Regions from separate parts of the Acetobacterium sp. KB-1 genome, predicted to be linked through region 1. Evidence: riboswitches for the same ligand, from Rfam matches in the RefSeq annotation. Region 1 holds a riboswitch; the other holds the start of a gene.
What was found. Region 1 has a riboswitch for molybdenum cofactor ahead of DOZ58_RS00385 (hypothetical protein). Riboswitches for the same ligand answer to the same signal wherever they lie in the genome.
Positions count from the first base shown of each region.

Region 2: it holds a riboswitch for molybdenum cofactor, as region 1 does, so the genes downstream of both, DOZ58_RS17495 (substrate-binding domain-containing protein) here and DOZ58_RS00385 (hypothetical protein) in region 1, are expected to answer to the same signal.

Region 1 covers NZ_CP030040.1:72,798-82,497, reverse strand. Annotated here, with positions in the region: gene DOZ58_RS00430 (FMN-binding protein) at 1-120, opposite strand, end outside; gene DOZ58_RS00425 (hypothetical protein) at 159-668, opposite strand; gene DOZ58_RS00420 (energy-coupling factor transporter transmembrane protein EcfT) at 722-1,459, opposite strand; gene DOZ58_RS00415 (energy-coupling factor ABC transporter ATP-binding protein) at 1,446-2,126, opposite strand; gene DOZ58_RS00410 (energy-coupling factor ABC transporter ATP-binding protein) at 2,171-2,932, opposite strand; gene DOZ58_RS00405 (ECF transporter S component) at 2,925-3,557, opposite strand; gene DOZ58_RS00400 (hypothetical protein) at 3,550-4,230, opposite strand; gene DOZ58_RS00395 (molybdopterin-guanine dinucleotide biosynthesis protein MobB) at 4,227-4,991, opposite strand; gene DOZ58_RS00390 (hypothetical protein) at 5,015-5,596, opposite strand; gene DOZ58_RS00385 (hypothetical protein) at 5,686-6,183, opposite strand; molybdenum cofactor riboswitch at 6,310-6,432, opposite strand; gene DOZ58_RS00380 (zinc ribbon domain-containing protein) at 6,611-7,018, opposite strand; gene DOZ58_RS00375 (DUF4349 domain-containing protein) at 7,031-8,068, opposite strand; gene DOZ58_RS00370 (hypothetical protein) at 8,215-8,868, opposite strand; gene DOZ58_RS00365 (flavodoxin family protein) at 8,865-9,392, opposite strand; gene DOZ58_RS00360 (TetR/AcrR family transcriptional regulator) at 9,644-9,700, shown strand, end outside.
Region 2 covers NZ_CP030040.1:3,792,422-3,802,121, reverse strand. Annotated here, with positions in the region: gene upp (uracil phosphoribosyltransferase) at 26-655, shown strand; gene DOZ58_RS17515 (APC family permease) at 736-2,064, shown strand; gene DOZ58_RS17510 (SpoIIE family protein phosphatase) at 2,235-3,398, opposite strand; gene DOZ58_RS17505 ([Fe-Fe] hydrogenase large subunit C-terminal domain-containing protein) at 3,398-5,101, opposite strand; gene DOZ58_RS17500 ((2Fe-2S) ferredoxin domain-containing protein) at 5,102-5,341, opposite strand; molybdenum cofactor riboswitch at 5,666-5,782, shown strand; gene DOZ58_RS17495 (substrate-binding domain-containing protein) at 5,887-6,744, shown strand; gene DOZ58_RS17490 (ABC transporter permease) at 6,804-7,505, shown strand; gene DOZ58_RS17485 (ABC transporter ATP-binding protein) at 7,495-8,211, shown strand; gene DOZ58_RS17480 (hypothetical protein) at 8,376-8,648, shown strand; gene DOZ58_RS17475 (HD-GYP domain-containing protein) at 8,669-9,442, shown strand.

The DNA.
Region 1 (9,700 bases):
ACCATCTTTCCCTTGAGCCGACCCCACATAACTACCTGCTTCATAATGAACTCCACTGGTACAGCCCGCTAACATAACCACAATCAGACAAGCAAGCACCCCGATATAACCCTTTTTCATTTTTCCCTCTCTTTCTCTTATCAAGCACTCTTCTTATATTAGTTAATTTTTATTTCTTTTAAGAACTTTGTCCAGTTTTGTTTGAAACTTTCATTCCTGGCAACGATAAAAAAACAATCCTGATTCTCAAAGGTCAAATTTTCACCATCCATTGCAAAGGTCAAGAACAGTTTTTCCGGATCTTCCAAATCGGTTTTACTGTAGACCTTTGAAAAACCGTCCAGTGAGGTACAGGTGATCTGATTAACCGAACTTATATCCACACCGGCTTCTGTTAGAATATCCTTTAAAAGGATTCCCACATGGTCATTGGTTGTTGACTCTTCACCACTTTTCCCCTGGGTCGTTTCAAATGCCACCAGTGGCACACTCGACATCAATTGGTCATCAATCAACCATTGCTCACCCGCAGCGGTAAAAACCCGCACCTGGGCAGTTCCCGAAAATGTCGTCTCATCCTGGGATGATTTCTCTCCCGTTCCACTGCATCCCACTGCCAGAAATAGTACCATCATCATAGCGAAAAGCAGACTTATACTCTTTTTCATTGCTTTCTCCTTTATTCTTTTTTATTATTTATTCGTCAATTTCCTTCTTTGCTTTATATAATTAAAGCTACCCATACATAAATGATGCTTAACAGAAAAGCCGCAATCATCACCCCATAATCATAGCCTTTTAGTTTAAGAACCAGATATTCCACCCGATTGGGATAAGCCCCAAAGGCCCTGCTTTCCATGGCAATGGCAATCTCTTCGGCATGTTTTAAGGACGAAAGAATGATGGGAGTAATCAGATAGACATAAATCTGAGTTTTTTTACCAAAGGGAACCTTTGTAAAATCAACGCCCTTTAACTGAAGTGCGACCATCGAATCCTGAAATTCTTCTGTAAAAATGGGGATAAACCGCAATGACAAAGCGGTCATAAAAGCAATCTTATAGGGCACCTTCCACTGAATCAGACCCTGAATGGTCTCCCGATAGTTTGATGTCGACATAATAATCCCTGAAGTCAGAATCACCAGCATCCGGACAAATGTCTTAACCCCCATAGCAATTCCTTTTGCTGTGAGCAGCGGGATTCCCAATATCTCAAACAATACCTCCGTGTCCGGTGTAAATACACTCTGGACAATGGAGAGCGTCAAAATCAGAATCAGAATCCGCCGATACCGTTTGATCAGCATTAATACCTCCACCCCCAGAAGCAGGGCGCAGACAATTGAAATGATACCAATTCCCACAACAAAGGCCAGATTTTCGACAACCAGCACCATCGAGGTCAGACAGAGGACCAGGACTATTTTTGTCCGGGGATCGATTCTAGCAGCCATCATCCACAACCTCTCCATTTTCCAGTTTGATAATGCGATTGGCATGATCCTTGATAAATTGCAGATCATGGGAAATCACAGCCAGACCAATGCCTTCCCCGGCGAGTTCTTCCATTAATTGATACAGTGCTTTTTTGCGGTCCCGATCCAGCCCCGTTGCGGGTTCATCTAAAATCAGAAACCCGGGTTCCTGGGCCAGGGTTGCCGCCAGCACCAGACGCTGTTTTTCACCGCGGCTGAGTCGCATCGGCACCCGATCTTTGAGATGATTAAGCTCAAACCGTTTTAGCAGCACAGCGGCCTTTTCTTGGGCGATTTTTTTATCGAGTCCCTTAATTTCAAGGGGAAACGTGATTTCGTCCTGGACACTGGCCGCAAAAAGCTGACGATCCGGATTTTGAAAGGCATAACCAATCTTTCCGCCCCGCTCACACAACTTTAATGCCTTACCGTCCACCCCATCAATCTCAATGCTTCCGGAATCAGGTTTTAGAATGCCCATGATAATTTTCCCCAGGGTCGTTTTACCTGATCCGTTTTCGCCGGTGATCCCCGTAATTTCACCCCGATTCAGCGACAAATCGATGTTTTTTAATGCAAACCGACTGCGGGGATAAGCATAGGTTATTCCCGCAAGTTTGATGTAACTCTCCATACTGGCTCCGTTCATTGTTATGCTTTACTTATATGTTTTACTTTTACCGATCGATCGATTTACAAGCTGCCCTCGTAAGGAATCAACCGACCATGCTTCAGCACCAGGATGCGATCGGCAATGTCCATATTGTCAAAGTCATGCTCGACCATGATAATCGATTTCCCCGCTTCTCGTAAGCGTAACATCACCGCTTTGATCATCTCCCGGCCGCGGGTATCGATCTGCGACAAGGCCTCATCAAAAAGCAGTACCGACGGCTCCATACTAAGAACTGAAGCCAGAGCGATCAGTTGTTTTTGCCCGCCGGAAAGATTGTTGGGCGTTTCAAACCGGAACTCTTCCATACCGACCAACTGAAGCATCGCCGCGATCCGTTCTCCAATAATCTCCCGTTTGACACAGAGATTTTCGGGTCCAAAGGCAACCTCCGCCTCAATGGTGGGAGAAAATAATTGATTATCCGGTTCCTGAAACACAATTCCCACCTTTTCGGCTAGTCGGGGTGTTTGCATATCAAAAATCGATTCGCCAAACAAGGTCACCTCACCCTGAATTCTTCCCCGGATGGTTTTGGGGATGATCCCAGCTAAGATATGACACAGGGTGCTTTTACCACAGCCGGAATAACCAGCGACTGCTAAAATTTCATTTGTTTTCAGACTCAAATCCAGTCCATGGAGAATATTGGTATCACAGCCAGGATAACGAAAATAAAGATCGTGGACCTCAATCGGATTCATCGCTGCCTCCCATTTTCTTTCTATCTCGTCTCCAACTTTGATCGATTTGATCTTTTTTTGTACCTTCCCCTTATTCACAGTTGGTCTTCTCCTCTTTATCGATTCGTCCCGGATCACCGCTAAGACGAATATCAAGCGATTCCTCCGCCTCGTGCGCCTTGAACGAACCGAGACGATTGACTTGATTCGCAATAGCGTAGGCCAGCAGTCCGCCCAGTCCCCCGGACAAGGCTGATAAACTCAGGGTCAAAAGTAACGGAATCAACGGCAGTCGGAAGAAGACAAAATTAACCCCAAAGCTACCGAGCACATTGGCAACCACCCCGGCACTAAAACAGCCACCTTTGGTATATTTATATTTTCCGATAACGAAGTAAAGAATTTCCACCCCCATCCCCGGCATTAAATAGGTCATCATACTCATGATGCCATGAGAACCCATCGTGCCAGTAACGGTTACCAAAATGGCCTGTACCAGACAAACCAAAAAGGCCGCTCCGGTTTTTTTTACCAGCATGGCACCTAAAACAATAAAAAGCATATAGATTCCCCCGGAAATTGAACCCCCCGGGATAAAAAAAGGACCGGTAATAATGTGTACCAGGGGTACCAGAACAACCTTAACCGCGATACCCAGAGCTGACATCATGGCAATGGTGACCAGATCAAAAAGGGTCATCTTTTCAAATTTTTTCTCAAACAAGTTTAGCCCTCCTTTTCTTGATACGCACAAGTTCTTTCTCTTTTTCCAGCCGAATTTCATCTAGATCCGCTTTGATCTGATTCTTTAGATAGTCTTCCAGTTCACTGATTAGCGCTTTTTTCCACTGGGTAAAGCTGGGCCTGTAGGTTAGGGTAAAGGCCAGCAGTCTTCCATAATCAACTGCCGCTGTTAATGCCTGGAAATCTTCATAATCAATGGCATAAACTGTGCCATCACGGATAATGAAATTTCTGAGATTAATGTCGTAAAAAGCCAGGCCAGTTTTTTGATGCAGTCGATTAAGCCAATCAATGGTCTTTTTAAAAAGATCAATTATTTCCTTGCCAGGCATAACTGTATCACCACTACGACTTGTTTCTTGCGCTTCTGCAACTTCTAGTTTTTCACAAAGGGTGACACCTTCAAGATATTCATAAAGAAGCACCCGATCAAACCGGCCCCGACACGGCGCTACGCTAAAATCCATATCACTCAGCCGTTTTAGCATCGCCAACTCATTTTCAAGGGATTCTGTTTTTGCAAATTTCTTTTCGATCAGTTCGAGTACCTGTTCACCATCTGAAATCTTAATCAGTCGAACCCGGTTTTTCTTACTTTTAAATTGCCTGATCACCTCATAGGTGCCGGCTTCATAGTTTTTTATTAGTCTCATTCATCCACTTGCGGCCTGCCGATATGTATTTTTATATCGGCTCCTTTTTCATAACCTTCCAATTCTGAAACCACACTGAGCACGACGTTTTGAATGAGTTTTTGAACAAAGGGCACCATTACAATCGCTTGTCCATTAATTTTTAGAGTTACCCCATCATCTTTAAGGGGACAATCCGATCTTTTTACCTCACCTGTAATAATCTGGCGACAAAAACCGACACAATCTGTGCCACATAAACCACAGCACTTTTCTGTAAAGCCAGGTAACAACTCAAACGCATAGTGCTGAACCAGATCAACCAGACGGTCCGGTTCCTTCAGGCAGTGAACCACTTCTTTTCCCCGATATTCTTTACGTTTGTCGGCAATAACTCCCGAAAATGCAAAAACCGTGTCATCTAAGCGCTCCTCAAGACCTTCGCAATCATGTCCGGTGATAATTTTAGGGATTGTTGGATCGTCAACACCCTCTAATATCACATAATCATAGTCGTAGTGAGCCAGCAGCTTTCGGATCGGCAATTTTTCCTGATAGAGAATATCCGTTTCATACATCCCCAGAGCCGTCACCAGTTGTGCACCGGCTTCTTTATGACGATCGGTGTTGGTGCCCGGTTGATCCATCATAAAGGCTTCGTAGTGGATTTCCTTAACCGATCCCACCGAATAGCCTCTTCTTCTCAGGCCTCTGATAATGGTTTCGATCACTGTTGTTTTTCCCGAATGGGTCAATCCCCTTACCGACATTACTTTCATCATGCACCTCATTTATGGTAATTATTTTACTCGAAATATATTTCACTTAAATACTTGCAATTTCGCAAACTAAAGGTCTCACCGGTAATAACAATTTCCATGGGACCCGTTCCACCCTGAGTTTTATCGGTATTTTGAATCCCGTTTCGTTCATAGACTAGATAGACCCCACCCGCGTCCAATTCAGCCACCGTCCCGGGGGACGCATAACCATCAATGGCTTTATAGGTTACGGTATTATACTGATGGTAGTCAAAGTTAGTGGTGTCGAGCACATCTTTTAACAGCAAACCGCCAAAGACCACCTCTTCTCTGCCGTTACTGGTATTTAGCCCCTCATCAATCAAAACCTTTGGCAGTACTTTGACCTCGTCAAGATTAAACTGGGCAACCATTTCATCACCGACTATTATTTTAACAGTTTCCTGCCCCAGAGCACCCAACCGCTGCTCCGTCTGACTTTTGTTAATCGCAATCAGAAAAACAGAAGAAAGGGTTAAAGAGAGAATCACCAGTGGCAGGATCCATCGTTTGAGCCGCTCTTTGCGTTTAGAATTTTTGTTACTCAAATTAACCAAGGTGTCATCATCACGCGTTTCTCTGCTCATCTTTTTAACCCTCCTTTAATTCTAAAATCCGCACCGCTCCCCAAACAAAACAAAGCAGGCAAAGGTGACTTTGCCCACTTAATCTCTTATTATTTCACAACACTCATTTTACTGATGTTTTGAACCCAGGCGCTGGAACCTAAACTGCCTGCCACTACGCTGACGAGTTCTTCACCGTCAAGTGAGATGGTCAGTAGTGAATCCTCTGCTTCCACCGTCGCCTGATCATAGGGCTTGGAATAACCATCTGATGCTTCCATCGTGATGCTGGTAAAATCGGTGACTCCTAATTTTTCGGCTACGTCTTTTAAGGCATACCCTTTAAAAATCCCACCTGTTTCTGAGCCATCTTTTTTAGTCATTTTTATGGTTTTTTCAACCAAAGGAAGAGCCGCAAGATCTGCCTGGGTCAACTGGGTTTTTCCATCAACCCCTTCCAGGGTAATGCTAAACTCGGCCACCTGCTCCTGGCTTTCCGTTTTGGAAGCGTTTTCTTCTTTTTTTGAATCTGCCGCAGGTGAACTGCAACCAAGCAGACCAACCCCTAAAACCATCACCAATGCCAGTGTTAACAACTTCTTTTTCATTTTTTCCTCCTGAGCTTTCTTTTTTACGGAAGCATGCTGAGTCAGGAATCCCAACAGAAAAAACAAAAAAAACAATTTTTGCAAAAAAGAAGGCTCAGCAAAGCTAAACCCACAAAAAATTCGATGCAAACATGAATTCTCTTACTTTTCCAATGTGGGAGGCCCTGTCGTTTCCAACAAAACCCTAACGTCATAACCTCCATAATATTCTAATATTTTAGGAAGTTAAGATCAGTAAGCAATTTCATTCCGTATTTAATTATTTTTATTATATTTTTTTTGCCTTTAATTGTCAATGTCTATTTGTTAATGGCCCTGATAAATTTACAGTCGCTTCTCACCCATCCTTCACACAACGCACGCGATAACGTGCTAATCACAAAAAAGATGCCAACTCGTAGGCATCTCTTTTGTATGTTATAGCTGCTTAATAGTAATACATAGAACCCATAATGGATGCCATAATTGCCCCCATCACAATGCTGATGAGAATTCCCAAGGCGATGGCAATTGCCATCATTATCAAATATGCCCGGGCAAAATTCTTTTTATTAGGACCTGTTTCACTGCCAAATCCCCAAATAAAGAGCATCACAATCCCGGCAATGGGAATGGCTGTGATCAAAAACATAATCAGGTACTGTCCCATCGTAATCAAATCCACTCCCGCGGTAGCTCCGACCGGTTGTGTCGGTGGACTTGCTCTAACTGGTTGGGGCTTTGGTATCGTACTTACGGTCTGGGATGGTGCCGAACCTCCTGATTGTTTGGCTCCGCAATGGGTACAAAATGCTGCATCATCTGGAATTTGTTTACCACAGTTTTCACAAAACATTGTCTTTCCTCCTTATTTTTTATCCTCTATTTTTGTATCTTCCGGTTCAATAGTATCGATTTTTTTGAGACGACGCTTCTTTTCTTTCATTTTCTTTCTGATCATCATACCAATAAAGAATCCTAATCCGGCAATGGCAGCAAATGGAATCAGCCTGAAAATTAAAACGATCAGAAAGGCAAAGATATAAAGAACTAAATTGATCGATGTTACAAACCCTTCCGCTATTTTAGAAAATATTTCAGAAAAGGGGGAACTTACCACTGACGAGGATAATTTCTTTTCATAAAGTGAAATATAAATCGTTGAGTAGGCCATATCGGTATCCCAGTTTTTTATCGTGGTGGTCAGACTGTCAATTTCTGTGCGTACACGGTTTAGTTCACTCTCAATCGCTAACAAGTCGGTGATATTGATGGCCTGTTTTAAATACTCCACCAGTCGTCCCTCTTCAATTTTCAGATTATTAAGACGCGCCTGCACGTCCTGATACTGCTGCGAAATATTGGTGCTGCTGACATTGGCACTAATAGGACTGCCTAATGTCTGGATCTCGGTCATCGCTTCTGAAAATTTCGCCGATGGCACCCGAATGGTAAGATAGCCCGAGTTAGCTTGAACGCCAGCCTGTTCTGATGCATAGTTCGATCCCGCATCCTGAACAAATCCACCCAATTCCTGCGCATAGTTACGAATTTTTTCAAAGGTACTTTGGTAGTCGTCGGTGTTCAGACTGATGTTTCCGCTATAAATAATCTTTGATGCATCAAAAGGTGCACTGGCATTTGCCGCTGGCTCGACTGTCTCCACCGCACTTGCCATCTCACCGTTTGTCTGATCAGAAACCATGGACTCATCGATTGCGGTTTTACTGTTTTCCTGGATAGCGCCACCAAAACACCCCCCTGCAACGATCATCACCAGACAACATAAACTAACCGCCACAACCCATAAGTAATTTTTTTTGGTACTAAGTCGTCTGCGTTTTTCCTGGCTCAAACATCCTAATTTTTCTTCTTCCGGATTCTTTTTCGGGTTTTCCTGAATCATGAATCCACCTCCTAAATAAATTTCTGATATTTTGTCATTTAATCTATTTTTTACTTTTTACCCTTATTTTCGCTAAAAATGCATAAACTTTTTTTTATCGTTTCAGTTCGTTAATTCTCCTGCTCTTCTCTTTGTGACTCATTGATTTAAAGATTCTCATAGGGGCTTTTTGCCTGATCCCCAATCCCCTTTTCCCGACGCTGTTTATCAATTCTTCGATTCATCATTTTTGCCATTAAATAATAAACCAGCCCCGGCATCCTTAACTGGGCATGATGATATAGGTTCGGCGGAGAGATTTCTTGCTTTGCCACGTTTTCCAGAAAAAGTCCAAACCCGTGCTCAACTTTTTTACCATTTAATAGTTTGTCTAATGGTTGACCATTTAGCATTGCCCCCATGCCAATCACAAATCCCCCCTTATAACTGAGGTCATAATCACCGGCAAACAGTTCTAGCATGTTCAGACCTGATTCATGGGTATGAACATAGGGCATCCCGCCCTGAATAATCCCATAAAGACCTTGTCCATGGAGGACGTCCTGGTTCTTTTCAAGCTCTTCTAAAAAGTATACTGTATCGGCTGGATAAGTATCAATGTAGCAGGGACCAACCATGATAATCGTCTGGGCGTCATTAATAGCTACCAATAACGGATTTAAATTTTTTAAGTTTGGATATAAATGCAGGATTTCTGCCTGATAATCCCGAGAAGAAAGAAACGTCTGGCAACGATTAGCCAGCATCATACTTGTCCCTGTTTTTCTGGGACTCAGGTTTATTATAACTGCTTTTTTCATTGGTTTAAACCCTCCACTACCGATTCAAGGCAAACGTTAAGGTTGCTGTCATCAACCATATATACACTACCCTTGATGTTCATAATCTTGATGTTTTCCACAACCAGGTTCTTAAAAGCACTTTTTTCGTCATTCTTCCATTGATCCTTAACACCAATCGCTACTAGAGTGTGAACCCGACCAATTTTTCCTTTAACCAGCTCCCCCTTTTTACAATAATAATGCCGATCTCCAATAACAGCACATTTATCGAAAACACGTTTCATTTTAAATGAATAGCTTCCCCATTTAACCGGGTTTACCATGACCAACACATCAGTTTTCATCAATTTTGGCAGAATAATATCGGCATCATCCCGATGTATGCACTGTCCATAGGTTTTATCAGTACATCCGCCACAACTGTAACATGGACCCACGTCCAAATCAGTTAAAGAAATAAATTCAGTTTCTATTTTTCCATCCCTCAGTTTTTTATTGAGTCTTTCGCCAACTTCTGTATGATCTGATAAGATTGTAATCATAATCGCCCTCTTTTCTTCATTTTATAACAGCAGATGTTAAAGCACACTTCTCTAAAAGGTAATATATTACATATATTTTAAATTGTCAACCGAAACAATTGTCATCAGTTAAAGGGACGAATTGTTTTATTTCTTTCCACTTAAATTAAAATCATAAAATTTATCTGATTTATAATTTTTTGGATTTAAATCTATACCGAAATATGATAGGATGTAAGCAGATTGAATCCTGAAGACTCGAGGAGTATAAAATGTACGAAAAAGGTATCCAGACAAGAAACCATCTTTATGAAATTTCAAAAAAGTGC
Region 2 (9,700 bases), 270 kb from region 1:
TATTAAACGTTAAAAGGAGATTACCATGCAAAATGTAACGATAGTGGATCATCCACTTGTCATGCACAAATTAACTCACCTTCGCAAGATGGAAACCCCTTCCCGGGAGTTTCGAGAATTGGTGAAGGAACTATCCAGTCTGATGGCCTGGGAGGTGACCAAACATTTTCCGCTTAAAGAAATTGAAATTGAAACCCCCATTTGCAAAACCACCCAAAAAGTTCTGGCCGAAAAAGATGTCGTCATTGTCCCTATTCTACGGGCAGGTTTGGGAATGGTTGAAGGCTTCACAAATATTATTCCCAAAGCTAAAATCGGTCACATCGGACTGTACCGTGACCCTGAAACCCTCCAGGCGGTGGAATACTACAAAAAACTACCTTCTGATATTGCTGAAAGAGAAGCCATTATAGTCGATCCGATGCTGGCCACCGGGGTTTCTGTGATTCATACCATACGCCTTTTAAAAGAAGCCCACTGCCCCAATATCAAGGTCGTTCATATTCTGGCCTGCCCGGAAGGTGTCAAAGCCGTCACCAATGCTTATCCTGAAATCCCCATTTTTTGTGCCGCCATTGATGATCACTTAAACGACCATGCTTACATTGTACCCGGTTTAGGTGATGCCGGTGACCGACTTTTTGGTACAAAATAAAAAATCATTTCCAGGTTATTACACCGAGGCCAATCGCGTCTTCTCTTAAGTTACCTGGAATCCAAACAGCGGAGGTTACCATGCAACAGTCACGCTACAACTTATTTACCGCCATCGCTCTTATTGTTGGCGTCGTTATCGGGTCTGGTATTTTTTTTAAAAGCGATAATATTCTCATTGCCACTGGTGGCAGTGTTGTTTTAGGTATTCTGGTCTTTGTTGTCGCCGCCATCAGCATTGTTTTTGGTTGTTTAACCATCGCTGAACTGGCTGCTCGAACAGATCATCCCGGTGGGGTCCTTACTTATGCCAAAGAATTTATCAGCCCCAGCATGGGTTCAGCCTATGGCTGGTTTCAGACCTTTATCTATTTACCCACCATCACGGCTATTCTGGCTTGGGTTTCCGGTATTTACTTTTGTATTCTCTTTAATGTGAATCAAACCCTGGAAATTCAAATATTAGCGGGCGTCGGGTGTTTTTTTGTGCTCTTTGCCACCAATATTTTTTCAGCTAAAATTGGCGGTTATTTTCAAAGTGCTGCGATGGTCATTAAACTGATCCCCCTGGTAATCATCGGTTTTGCCGGTCTGTTATTCGGTGGCACCGGAGAGCACTTTACCAGTACTGCGGTTTCGGAAATCGCTTCCACCGGCTGGATTGGAGCCATTGCACCGATTGCCTTTTCCTTTGACGGTTGGATTATTTCCACCTCAGTAGCCTATGAAATTAAAAACAGCAAGCGCAATCTACCCCTGGCACTAGTTATCAGTCCGTTGATTATTCTGGTTCTCTACATTGTTTACTTTGTGGGAATCTCTAATCTGGTGGGTCCAGCCGAAATTATGAATGTCGGAGATGCCCATCTTGATTTTGCAGCGACTATGATTTTTGGACCCAGCGGCGCAAAAATACTGATGCTATTTGTTTTTATCTCTGTCCTGGGAACCCTCAATGGCCTGGTGATGGCGATGATCCGGATGCCCTATGCTTTGGGACTCGATCAAATGATCCCCAAATCCAGAGCGATGACCACGATCTCACCACGATTTGATTTCCCGGTGAATTCAGCTGTTTTTGCCTTGATCATCGTGATTTTTTGGTTAGCTGTTCACTATTTTTCTCAAAAATATACCCTGTTCCCGAATTCTGACATTTCAGAAATCGCCATTGTGACCAGTTATCTGCTCTACCTCGGCCTTTATTACAAGGTTTTTATTTTATGGAAAAAGAAGGAAATAAAAAGCGTCTTCAGAGGACTGATTTGTCCAATCCTGGCTTCTATCGGTTCCTTGATTATTTTCTCTGGCGGAATCCAAAATCCCCTGTTTGGGCTTTATTTTGCTATTTGCGCCGTTGTTTTTGGGGCCGGTTATAGCTACTACCGTTATTATGTTATAAAAAAATAATTATTTTTTTATTTCAGGGTTAAACCGCATTGTTTGGGTATATAAGTTATATAGCTTTTCTCCTCAAAGCATATTATTAGAAGCGGAGCACCCTCACCGGGGTGTTCCGCTTCTCTTTTTGCTTGAATGCCTGTATTTTATTAGCTCGTGCTTAAAGTATTATACTTAAATCAAACATAAATGATATTTACTTCTTTATTGATGCTACGCAGCATCTCAATAAGTTTCTGGGTCACCCGCCATTTGGTGGTGAGTTCTTCTGGAAAATCGGGGTTTTGATGGGCGGGATTGATGGAGTTCCCAATAATCAGATCGATGGTGGTACATTCGTTCATCAGAATATTAGCCAGCATCGATGCACCATTTTTTTCCTGAAAGATTTCGCGACCACAGCGATTATTCATATAATCATCACAGATCCGCAGGGTTTCTTTCAGCGTCAGTACTCCCTCAGTTACCAGGTCAATCCCTTTGATAGTGGCAATCGGTGGTACCCGATCCGACATGGTGGAAAAATCGACTTTTACTTCTTCACCAAACTCCCGCGCCACAATATTGGCGGCCGTCCCGCCGCAGACGATTTTTTTGCCCCGACCCCGTTCCAGTAGCCGTTTAATCTCGGCGTCCTTTTCCTGATCCAACGGTGGACCTGAAAAAATGGTGACATATTTTCGTTCTTCCACCTTGATCACAGCCACTGTGGTATCGTCTCCCGGCTCCTCACCATACAGATTATAACAGGTATCCACCAGTGCCATGGAAATGTCCTTGGCTTTTTTGTTTTCATAGGATCGCGCCAGGATATAATCCGACGCTTCTTCCCATTGCCATCCAAAATTTAGTAAATTGCCAATCCCCGCATGGATCACGCCGTCACTGAAAAAGGCCATAATATCACCTTTTTCAATTTCCTTGGTGGTTTCATAAACAGACTTTCCCTGAAACTCAATTTCCTTCCGTTCCAGTTCGATGATTTCTCCATCGCGGATAAACACCAATGGGGGGTTATCAAATTCCAGAATATAAGCCATTCGATTTCTAAAAACCTGAACAATGGTAAAGGTCGAGTAGGCCATCCGACGAACACTGCATTTTGGCAGGGTGGCTTCCAGGGTTTCCAACACATCCATAATCCCCATTTTTTCTTCCAGCATGGTCGCCGCAATGGTGGAGGTCAGCGTTGCCAGAATGTTGGCTTTAACGCCGCTACCCATGCCATCAGCCAGCACCACAATGACGCTTTCATCATTAATTCGCACTTCCACATTATCGCCACAAAGCTCTTCATGAACCTTGTTGACACTATCGCTGGCAATATCCATAAATAAAGGCATTAACGTTCAACCTCCCGACTGGTTACAACTTTTTGAAGTTTGGTCAGCGTCACCTTGGTTTCCGCCGTGGTTTCGCCCAACAACCCGGCGATCTCGTGAGCAACCCGCATTTGCTTGTCAATCACCCGCTGAGCCATTTTAAGCGTTTCTTCCTGGATATTTAACATCTCCTGCTCCTGTTTTTCCTGCCTGGTGATATCAATAAAAATTCCCATATACAATTCCTGTTCTGGAATATAGGTCAGAATTTCCATAAAGATCCGGTTTTCTTTTTCGTAATGCCCTTTTCCGGTATAGGTATTGCCGCGGTTATTGTCCAGTTTTCGGAAGGGATTATAATCAAGCGCATCCACAAAATTGTAACGCATCACAGCTTCTTTTTTCATATTAAAGAGGCGTTCTGCGGCGGCATTAAACTCAATGATCCGGAATTTTTTATCCAGCACGGCAATGGCGTTGGGGGTGGTCGTAATGATCAAGTTTGAAATCGCTTCGGTTTTACTGGTAATCAGCGGCAGACACATATCCATTTCCGCCATATTCCAGTAAACCGCTCGGGCTTTATCCCGGCATGTTTCATAACCACAGGTGCCACAGTTGAGTTCATCCCGTTCTGTGAATTTAGACATCTGATTTAAAATCCTTTCAAGTTCTTCCTCGGGAACTTCGCCCAGATGATGAACCGGCCGTTTATGGAAGGACCGTCTACTATTGATTTCGGGAATCTCATTCGATGGTTCTTTGTTGCTGTTTAAATCGATATAGGTCTGGAGCATTTCCACCTTTTCATATTTAGACAAAGGGCTGTGAAGATTTCCGGGACCATTGACACACCCTTCTTCGCAGGCATTCATTTCAATCCAATACTTCTTCTCCAGCTGATGAATTTCATCCATGAACGCCATGCAATCCTTGACGCCGTCGATGCGAAGAATTTTCCGGCTGCCGTCGAGATTTTCGACACTGTTTTTAGCCAGTCCTCCAGTAATTGGATAGAGCCGTCCGGTATTGGTACCGATGGCGTTGAATTCCTCTATCGGCATCTTATTGGGGTCAATATGCTCCTCTTTAATCCAGGCATCGATTTCATCAAAGGTTAAGACCCCATCAATAATGCCACGGACATCCGTATCATGAACCTCCATTTTTTTTGCCAGGCAGGAACCAGCGTAAACGATCTTAGCCTCCGGGTATTTTTCTCTAAGAATCTTGCCATGGGCGATCATTGGCGAAACCTGATGGCTCAAGGCGGACAAATACTGAGGATAATAAATTTCAATGAGATTTTTTATTGCCGCACAGGAGGAAGAAATCACCAGCTTTTTATCACTGCAATATTCATCGGCGTAAGCTTTGGTGACTACCTCAGCACCGATGGAAGTTTCCTCAATGATTGTAAATCCCAGTTCCCTTAGAATTCCCAAATACTGTCTGGGATGGTTAAGGTAATAAGCAGTCGGAAATACTGCTGATAAACTGAGTACCACCTGCTCGGTTTTTAGCCATTTTTTGATGGTATCAACATCACTATGGATCTCTTTGGCATTATGAGGACATGTTGCAATACAGATCCCGCAGCCAATGCACATCGACTGAATAATCTGGGCGTGTTTATCCTTCAGTTTTATGGCTTTGACTGGACACTTCCGGATACACTTATAACAATTACGACATTTATCTTTTGAAAAATTAATGATACTCAATTATTTTTCCCCCATAATTTTCTCGAAAATTTCTTTCGCATTTTCAGTTGAAACGGCATAGATGATGTCATCACATTCCACGGCAACCCCCTCCGTACATTTCCCCATACAAAATGACCCTACCAGTTCAACCTCATCCCCTAATTCTCGCTCTTCAATAATTTGATTCAAGGCTTTAACAACCTTATAGGATCCGTTTACATGGCATGCACTGCCAACACATATTCTTATTGTCTTCATCACATTATCCTTCATAAAAAATATTCTACATTAGTCTGGTTGGTTCATGGTATCATCAGATTTTTTGTCTGTCAACGGCTGGGCAAAAATGTCATACTAAAAGATCTAAAAAAAAAGCAGTTCAAAATCAGGATAAAAAAACGTTCATTTTTGATGCAAACCCTCCTCAATTTTTTAACGATTATTGATACTTTTTACCCTTACTTTTAATTTATACTGGGTTTTACTCAAATATCAGCAGATTCATGGGTAAATCCGACTTCGACCTTGACGAAGCCAATAATCTTTGCTAAAATCGGTGTAATTGAATAACGTTTTCTTAATGAAAACAATACAATCCGAATTGATGCACCTACGGTTTGCTATGGTTTATCAATCGATAGAGTACGGTTAGAAATGATTGTGCTTTCCAGTGTGTAAAGGATGGTGGAATTCATGGAATTATCTGACTGTTTTTTTGAGCAGTCATTTTATTTTTTTGGATTGACCTCCCGTTATGTCATTAAAGAGACTTCTCTTTGATACTATTTTTTAGGAGGAAGAAAATGAAAAAGAAATTGTCAGTATTGGTTATTGTATTATTTGTCTGTACCCTTGCCCTGAGTGGCCTGGGCTGCACCCCGGCTAAAAAGGAATTAGAGCCTGGTTCTAACGGGGAGATCATTCTTGCCACCACCACCAGTACCCAGGATAGCGGTTTACTGGAAGTGATCCTACCGGATTTTGAAGCCCAAACTGGGATCGCCGTCAAGGTTGTTGCCGTGGGCACCGGGAAAGCCATGGAAATGGGAAAAGCTGGTGAAGCCGATGTCCTTCTGGTTCATGCACGTTCCCAGGAAGATCAGTTCATCGCCGATGGATACGGAGCCGAACGCTTTGATGTCATGTATAACGACTTTGTTGTGCTGGGACCAAAAGAAGACCCGGCCAAGGTAAAAGCAAACGCTGCTGCTGATGCTGCCAAGGCTTTTACTGCCATAGCTGCTGTGCCATCAACCTTTGTCTCCCGGGATGACAAATCCGGTACACATACCAAAGAGCTGGCCATCTGGAAGGCTGCCAATATCACCCCTGCAGGCGACTGGTATTTAAAAACCGGCACCGGCATGGGCGAAACACTAACTGTTACCAACGAAAAATTGGGCTATACTCTGGCTGACCGGGCAACCTACGCCAACATGAAAGATACCATCACCAACCTGGAAATTGTTTGCGAAGGCGATACAATTTTAAACAATCCTTACGGGGTTATTGCTGTATCACCATCAATCAATGACCAGATCAATGCCGACGGCGCGCAAGCCTTTGTTGATTGGATTATATCACCCGAAACCCAAAAACTGATCGGTTCATACGAAGTGAATGGGAATCCGCTGTTTATCCCCAACGCTGCACAAAAATAAAAAGTTAACTGAGGTCCTGGGAGAAGATCTTCTTCCAGGATCGCATTGTGGAGAAATCAATGGACTACATACTCAATGGTTTTGTTGAAGCCTTTCGGCTCATTTTTTCTTTTGATCCTGAAATCATTCAAATTGTTTTGTTATCGCTTTTTGTCTCTTTTTCTTCGACCCTTTATGGCACCCTGATCGGCGTTCCTCTTGGCATTCTTCTGGGCATCAAAAAATTCAGAGGCAAGACAGTGGTGTCCCGGTTTCTTTATACCTTCATGTCATTTCCGCCGGTTATCATTGGTTTGTTTACCGCCCTCTTTTTAGCTCGTTCTGGTCCTTTGGGTCAGTTTCAGCTGATGTATACTGCCACCGCAATGATCATTGCCCAGACTATTCTGGTTACCCCCGTTATTATGGGCATCATCTTTAACCATGCCAGCACCAGTGGCTATGAGGTAGTCCAAACGGGGAAAACGCTGGGTGCTCAGGGGTGGGATATTCTGATCCTGCTGATTCTGGAACTAAAAGGCGTCATTATGATCGCCCTGGTCAGTGGGTTTGGCCGGGCCATTTCTGAAGTCGGCGCAGTAATGATTGTGGGTGGAAATATCCGGGGGTTCACCCGCGTGATGACGACCTTTATCGCCATGAATAACAATATGGGTCAATACAGTGTCTCCATCGCTATGGGACTTATCCTGATGACCATCTCTTTTCTTACCAACTCGATTTTATACCATTTTATCATAGGGGATCAAAATGAATATTAAGACGCGTAATATTACAAAAACATATAAAGATAAAACGGTGCTCAATCTGAATGGTCAATCTCAAGATCTTTTTTTTGAGTCTGGAGAAATTCACGGCATTATCGGACCTAACGGATCTGGGAAAACCACGCTAATGAAAATAATGGCCGGTCTCGTTACCCCAACTACTGGGAATGTACTTTATAATGGCGTGCCCTTAGATCCGAATATTTTTTGTGAAATGACCTATTCCAATCATACCCCCACCCTTTTTTCACGCTCAGTTTATGAAAATATTGCCTATCCGTTAAAAATCCGCAAACGTGAAAAAGACGAAATTGATCAAACCGTATCACAGTTATTGAATGAGTTCGAAATTGAAGCGATTAAGAATCAGAGTGCCCGACATCTTTCCGGTGGGGAATCCCAGAAAACAGCACTAGCTCGCGCCTTATCTTTTTCACCCCAAGTTCTATTTTTAGATGAGCCCACGGCGAATATCGATCCCAAAAGCATCCAGATTATAGAAACTGCTTTAAAAACGAGAACTAAAGAGCAGGGACTTTCAATTATTATTATCACCCATAATCTCAGTCAGGCTTTCCGGATCTGTACCCACCTGACGTTTCTGGATCAAGGATCTTGTCTTTTTTCTGGCACACCGGAAAAAATCATGGCCTCTAACCATCCTACAATCGATGAGTTTATCTCACTTGATCGATTTTAAAACGCTATTATCTGAACTAAAATCACAGAAATTCAAATATTTTTGTGAGAACTATTTTTTATCAGACTTACCAGGAAATTTTGATTGCATAAACGGGGTTTTTATAGTTATAATATTTACTTAGTCCAGACTTTATATGGGGTCATTATATTGGGAGGAAAACCATGAGATATGTGCCAACATTTTGCCTGCGCGAAGGAATGATGTTAGGAAACAATCTTTGGGGTGAGCGGGGTGAGTTGATTCTTGCTAAAGATACTGTTCTCACCGAAGATTACATCGAACGAATAAAAAAATTAAATTATAATGGCATATATGTTGAAGATGATCTGACAAAGATATCCAAATCATTAATATTATCAACGATCGTGTCCGAGCCGAAACCGTTAAATGTATTAAGGATGTTTTCATTACTACCGAAAACAAAGGTGCCTTAAAAAAGAATACCTTTAATGACATGCAAAAACATATTGAAAGCATCGTTGACGAAATTCTTCAGAATAGCAGTATGGTGATTAACATGGTGGATCTGAAGGTTTTTGATGACTATACCTATTTCCATTCGGTGAATGTGGCTGTCCTTTCCATTTTATTGGGTTCAGCCCTGGGTCTGCGCCGGGAACAGCTGTGTGATCTGGGTATCGGTGCCATTCTCCACGATATTGGCAAAGTTTTTGTTAAAAAAGATATTCTTTGTAAAGAAGGGGAACTTTCAGAGGACGAGTCCTGTGAAATGCAAAACCACTCGACCCTCGGTTATGATTACATTAAAAAAGTTTCGACCATCAGTATGTCTGCCCGGATTGGCATTTTAGACCACCACGAAAAATTTGGCGGTGGTGGTTATCCCAACAACCTAAGTGAAGAGCAAATCTCCCTCTTTGGACGAATCATCGCCATTGCCGATGTTTATGACGCCATGACTTCCGACCGACCTTACCGCAAAGCCATTATCCCCTCAGAGGTGATTGAATATATCATGGGTTCATCCCATACCTTATTCGATCCGGATCTGGTCAACATCTTTATCCGAAAGATCGCTCCCTATCCCATTGGCACCTGTGTGGAACTGAGCAATCGGTTAACCGGTATCATCATTGAAAATTATGAAAGCTTCTCGATGCGCCCCAGGGTCCGCATTTTCAAAAGAGATGGTGAAGACATTGATCCTTTTGAGCTTAATCTGAGTGATCGGGCTTTCCTCAATATTACCATTACTAGCATCTTATAAATGACGCATTCGTTTTAAATTAACAAAAGCGTTTAAGATTTTGCTTTGAGTGTTGTTCCAGTTAATGGGACAGCACCTTTTTTAATTAAAAAAGTCGCTTTAAAACCCATTTATATTGCTATTTAACCCATTACATGTTAGAATAAATTTAATTGTCATAATGCATCAGCAAGCAACGAACCGCTTAATCAACCCTGGGGAAAGCCTGGGGATTTTTAATCAACCCTGGGGAAAGCCTGGGGATTTTTAATCAACCCT